Regions from separate parts of the Exiguobacterium sp. NPDC077395 genome, predicted to be linked through region 2. Evidence: predicted binding sites of a transcription regulator. Region 2 holds the regulator's gene; the other holds the start of a gene.

Region 1 (3,177 bases), on a different contig from region 2:
GTATCCGCCTCTTTGATTGTATGCAGGCGATGAGCCACCGTGATCAACGTTGCCTCTTTCGACAACACAGCAATCGAACGTCTCACAATCTGCTCGGTCTTCAAATCGAGACCGGTCGTCGGCTCATCGAACAAGAGGATACCAGGTCGTTTAAAGAAGGCACGGGCGAGTGCGAGACGTTGTCGTTCCCCACCCGATAGACCAAATCCACCTTCTCCAAGCTCCGTCCAAATCCCGTTCGGTAATTGATCAATCACCTCAGACAGTCCTGCCGCATCGGCCGCTTCCCGTAACGCGTGCTCATCGGCCTCTTCACCTAAGGCGATGTTATCGGCAAGTGTTCCGGCGAATAGATAAGGGTTTTGCGAGATATAGGCAATGTTTCCATACCAGGCAGACTCGTCAAACGACTGAAGAGGTTCACCGTCTACGAGGACACGTCCCGATTTCACCTGTAGCAGTCCGGAGATGACGTTCAGTACTGTCGTCTTCCCGGAACCGCTCGCACCGACCAAGGCCAGGTGAGTGCCGGACGGAATCCGACCGCTCAACGGTTGAATCGCAAAGCGTCCGCCTGCGTATTCGAAGGAGACGTCTTCGAGTTCAAGGTTTGGTGTTCGTGAACGAAGTGACTTTGTTCCCCATTCGATGCGATCATCCGGGGCGTCTAATACCTCAAAGATTCGGTCGGCTGCGCCCATACTTCCACGTCCTGTATGGAAGGCACTTCCTAAATCTTTAATCGCTAAATAATACTCTGGCGCCAATACGAGAATCAAAAAGCCAGAGAAGAACGTGAGGTTTTGCCACACGACCATCTGTAAGGCGACTTCTAACGCGACGACTCCGGTACTGAGCATCGAGATGAACTCGAGCATGAGTCCCGATAAGAACGCCGTCTTCAAAACGACCATCGTTGCATCCCGAAAGTCGAGACTGCTCTTCTCAATCGCCTTCGCTTCTTGCTCCGTACGATTGTAAAGCTTGAGCGTCGTTAGCCCTTGTAACACATCTAAAAACTTACCGGAAAATTGATTCATCTTCTCCATCTGTTCTTCTGATTTTTTCTGAGTCGCAATCCCGATGATGATGAAGAACAGTGGAATGAACGGTGCCGTGACCATCATGATGACTCCTGAAATCCAGTGTTGGCTGAAGACGACGACCAAAATGAGGAGCGGGATGATCGATGTTTGGATGACTTGCGGCCAATATTGACTGAAGTAAGCGTCCACCTCGTCGACAGCATCCATGAACACACTGACCTTTTTACCTGATTGTCCTGTCAAAGATGACTCGACCGGACTCGTGGCGTACCGTTCCAACAGTTGAAGGCGTAACGTCTGTTTCGCCTTTTCGGATAAACTCGCACCGATGCGTCCTGACACGTATCCAAAAAGCGCTCGTGCCAATAAGGCAACGACGAGCCATAGCAAAGCCGGAAGGATGGCTTCGAATGATTCATCCTTTAAAAAGATTCGGTCGACGATGTCGACGATTAAATACGCTTGCGCCAAAATCGATAGTCCAATCATGACCGCGGATAACACGAGTCCGATGATGTGACCCCTTTCAGCGAAAGCAAGGGCTTGCAGTCGTTTCACTGCATTCATCCTTTCTTTATTTACAATTCCATTGCTTTGTGAGATTCATCACTAATTATACAATATGCCACGTTTTGAAGCGAACGCCCCGCTCGTCTGAACATGTAAAAGACGCCCTCATCCGAGTGGCGTCAATCGAAGTCTTGCTCAAAATATTCAGGATGCCCGATGACAAGTTGATGGGCGTCGATGCGAAGTATATCTTCTTTTCGAAGCTTCGCTAAAATCGTCGAAACCGTCTCCCGAGACGTACCGGACAGACGAGAAAGTTCGATTGCGGTGAATGGGCATCGGACGCGAACACCTTGTTCGTCCGGTTCCCCTAAATCTTCAATTAAGAAATGGAGCGTATTGATGACACGCTCTTTCGCACTCGGCGTGATGATTTCTTGGACACGCCTTTCATGCAAATCAAGAATACGATTCATCTGGCCAATGATATAGAGTAGCATGCTCGACTGCGTGGACACGAACCGCTCAAAGCGATCCGTCGGGATGTAGATGACCTCAATATCCGTCACCGCTTCAGCCGTATGACGATAGTCTTCCCCTGTGAATAGACCGTTGTATGGGAAAAATTGTTTCGGTTTCACGTAATCGGCGTAATGATGGGTCGCGTTCTCGTTCATCCGTTCGAGTTTGATATAACCGCTCATTAAGAAATACACACGCTCGCGCGGATCCCCTTCCATGAACAACAGTTGTCCTTTCCGATACGTCCGGCAATAGACGTGCGGAATCAACTGTTCAAGTGCTCGACTCGGACATGTCTCAAACAGCGTCAACTGCCGTAAATCGTCAATCGTCCACATGTGTCGCATGTTCATCCCCTCATTTCTATTCTTCTATCTTCAGTATAGTGGGATTTTTATTGAAAGCGCTTTCTAAATCCGACAGTTTTCTGACATGACAAAAGGGGGTCTCCCCCCTTTTTCAGTCCAACATCAGTTCCAATAGCGCGTCCTGTAAATCACGATCGAGCTCTAACGCATGGAGGTCAAACAGCCATGCCTCGAGACGCGTCTTCGTGGTCGCCATCTGATACAGACGATCTTTTAAGTCATAAGCGATTTCGGCGCGGTCTAAGAACCGATAGAGACGGTCGAGTCGATGTGCGTTTTGTGTCAGATCGATCGGAAGCATCACGGTCTGCTCCCGTTTCCATTCACCGAGTGGGATGTGTAACGTCTGCGTCTCCGCATCATAGTCCCCTTCTCCGACGACCCCCCGGACAAGAATCGTCAACGTCCGATTCGCCGGGACGAGTGTCAAATCACCTGATGTCTCGATGTGAAGCGTACGCGCTTCCCAATCGAGCGTGAACGTCGTTTCGAGTGACGCCCCCGTCTCATAATCACGGCTTTCCCCGTCATCTTCGTACATCGTGAACGTGTTCGAGGCACCTGGAAAGAGGAGTACTTCTAGCTCGCTCGGGTTCCCCGTTTCGTTCGCATGCGGTTCATGCGGCATCATCGGAATGATGGCACCCGCTTTGGCGAAAACCGGTTGCCCTTCGAGTCCACGGAACACACGAATCGACTTGTCGCCTTCATAACGATGACCCGTGAAGAAA
Region 2 (3,177 bases):
GATCTCGACGCCGGTCCCGTAGCGGATATCACCGGTAAGGGCGGCTTGTTGTTTCGTCAACACTTTGAGAAGTGTCGACTTCCCGACCCCGTTCGGACCGACGAGAGCGACGGATTCCCCGCGCTGTAGCTGGAAACGGAGATTTTGGGCAATCGGTTCTTCATACCCGATGGCGAGGTCACTCGCGCTCAACACATCGTTCCCGCTCTGTCGTTTGATGGAGAACGAGAGGACCGCACTGCGTTCGTCACCGTCCGGAGCATCGAGACGGTCGACTTTCTCCAGACGCTTCCGTACGCTTTGCGCCCGTTTCGTCGTTGTCGCCCGGGCGATGTTTCGCTGAATGAAGTCCTGCATCTTGGCAATCTCTTCTTGCTGCGACTCAAACTGCTTCTTCTCTTGTTCGTAGAGAGCGGCCTTCTGTTCGAGATACTTCGTGTAGTTCCCGACGAAGCGGCGGCTCCGGTGACGCGACAACTCATAGACGACCGAGACGACACGGTCGAGGAAGTATCGGTCGTGGGAGACGATGAGGACGGCCCCTTTATAGCCGCTTAAGTACTTCTCAAGCCATGCGAGCGTCTCGATGTCCAAGTGGTTCGTCGGCTCGTCCAAGATGAGCAGGTCGGGACTTTGAAGGAGCATCTTCGCCAAGGCGAGACGCGTCCGTTGTCCACCAGAGAGCGTGTCGATCCGACGCTCGAAGTCGTCCGGATAAAAGCGCATCCCGTGAAGGACCGAGCGGATGGTCGCTTCATATTGATAACCGCCACGCTCTTTGAATGTATGCTGCTCTTCATCGTAAGAGGAGAGGAGGCGTTCATACGCAGCGGCGTCATTTAGGATTCGTTCTGAGCCCATGTCGGCTTCCATGCGACGGAGCGTCTTCTCTTGCTCAATCAAGTCCGTGAAGACGGTGAGCATCTCGTTCCAAATAGTCTCGTCGGATTCTAACCCTGAGTCTTGGGCGAGATAGCCGATTGTGACGTCTTTTGGCTTCATGATGTCCCCGGAGTCATAGTTATATTCACCAGCGATGACTTTCAAAAGCGTCGACTTCCCGGCCCCGTTTCGGCCGACGAGGGCGACGCGTTCGCCTTCTTGGATTTCGAGTTTGACGTTTTCTAAAATCGGCTCGACGCCGAAGGATTTGGATAAGTTATTGACTTGCAGTAGGATCAAGTGAAAAAACCCCTTTCTCTCTATTTAGTATACTGTATTTTTCAGCGATTTTAGGTATATTCGTTGAGTGGTCATGTGAATTCGTTTACAATCAAGGTGTATGAAATTCAGATTCGTTTGTAACGTGTCGTAAAAAGGAGGCTCTTTCCGTTGAGTCAAAACGAACCAAAGATTCCACAAGCGACAGCCAAACGGTTGCCACTATACTATCGATTTATTCAAAGCCTGCACGCGTCAGGTAAACAACGTGTCTCTTCAGCAGAACTGAGTGAGGCGGTCAAGGTCGATTCGGCTACGATTCGCCGTGATTTCTCGTACTTCGGTGCGCTCGGTAAAAAGGGATATGGCTATAACGTGCAGTATCTGTTAGACTTTTTCCGAAAGACACTGAATCAGGACGAGATTACGAATGTCGCCTTGGTCGGGGTCGGTCACCTTGGGACGGCATTCGTCAACTATAACTTCCTTAAAAACAATAACACACATATCGTCGTCGGGTTCGACGCAGACGAGACAAAAGTCGGCACGACGATGTCAGGCGTCCCAATTCATCACGTCGATGAGATGGAACAGATTATGAAGCAAAACAAGATTGACGTCGCCATTTTGACGGTACCTTCTGCCTATGCGCAGTCCGTCGCAGACGACTTGGTCCGTTTCGGTATCAAGGGCATCTTGAACTTCACACCGGCACGACTTACCGTACCGGACACGGTTCGCGTCCATCACATCGATTTGTCGATTGAGCTGCAGTCACTCATTTACTTTATGCAACACTATCCAACCGCTGAGGGGGTCCATCAATAATGGAATTACTAGCATCATCACTCGTCGTCGGGATTCCGGGTGGGGCGAGTCTATTCATCATCGCCATCATCGCGCTCATCATCTTCGGACCGAAGAAATTACCGGAGTTTGGTCGCGCGGCCGGACAAACGCTTCGTGAGTTCAAAAATGCAACGAACGGCATGATGAACGAGCACGACGAGAACGACAAGAAAGCTATCGAAAAGAAAGAGCAGTAAGCCATGAATCATCAACCTGATCAAGAGCGGGAAATCACCGATCACTTGACAGAGCTGCGGAGACGACTGATGCTATCTGCATTTGTCGTCTTTGCCTTCTTTTTGATGGCTTTGCCGAGTGTCAAATATGTACTCGCGTACTTGCAAGAAGATCTCGTCGAACGCGGGCTCGAACTGAACGCCTTTGGGGTCGCGGACCCGCTCATGATTTACTTGAACTTGGCGCTCATCATCGGCCTGATTGCGGCGAGCCCATTCCTACTGTATCAAGTGTGGGCGTTTGTCGCACCCGGTCTGCATCCGAATGAACGAAAAGGTACGCTCGCTTATATCCCGATCATCTTCGGATTGTTCTTGATCGGCCTTGCGTTCGCCTACTACTGGTTATTCCCGCTCGTCCTCGATATCTCGACGGACCTCGGGCAAGACCTCGGACTCGAACAAATCATCGGGGCGAACAATTACTTCACGTTCTTGTTGCAACTGACGATTCCGTTCGGTCTATTGTTCCAATTGCCGGTCGTGACGATGTTCTTGACCCGAATTGGTGTCGTGACACCATACTTCTTATCGAAGATTCGTAAGTATGCGTACTTCGCGCTATTCGTAGTCGCGGCATTCATCACACCACCGGATTTGACGTCGCACCTTATGGTGTCATTGCCACTCTTCTTCCTATATGAGATTAGTTTATCGATTTCACGCGTCACCTACAAAGGGGTGTTGCGCCGGGAGAAAGAAGCGATGGTGCAAGAACAGATGGATTTAATGAAACAGATGAATGAGAAATAAGCATCGTTCCGTAAATGGGACGATGCTTTTTATATGCATTACACTGTAGTTCAACTGGTGTTCAAACTTTAGACACTTTTACGTGAAATAGTGAGCATAGTCGTTGAATCCTATATTGTGAAATAGTACACTAAGGTCAAGAAGTTAATGTGATATTTATCACAATCTAAAAACGAAA

Evidence for each region. Region 2 encodes Rex, which represses fermentation and respiration genes when NADH is low (regulators of the CRP and FNR family bind a similar motif). Its sites were predicted from a motif close to TTGTGAAATATTTCACAA; they were not measured.
Region 1: cydD (thiol reductant ABC exporter subunit CydD) is a predicted target of Rex. The motif match lies at 1,641-1,658, and genes of this name have one in related genera.

Annotation. Positions count from the first base shown of each region.
Region 1 is NZ_JBNNHU010000001.1:109,653-112,829, reverse strand. It holds gene cydD (thiol reductant ABC exporter subunit CydD) at 1-1,613, opposite strand, end outside; gene ACQKD4_RS00655 (Crp/Fnr family transcriptional regulator) at 1,736-2,425, opposite strand; gene ACQKD4_RS00650 (TIM-barrel domain-containing protein) at 2,538-3,177, opposite strand, start outside.
Region 2 is NZ_JBNNHU010000004.1:13,263-16,439, forward strand. It holds gene ACQKD4_RS13325 (ABC-F family ATP-binding cassette domain-containing protein) at 1-1,182, opposite strand, end outside; gene ACQKD4_RS13330 (redox-sensing transcriptional repressor Rex) at 1,333-1,989, shown strand; gene tatA (twin-arginine translocase TatA/TatE family subunit) at 1,989-2,207, shown strand; gene tatC (twin-arginine translocase subunit TatC) at 2,211-2,999, shown strand.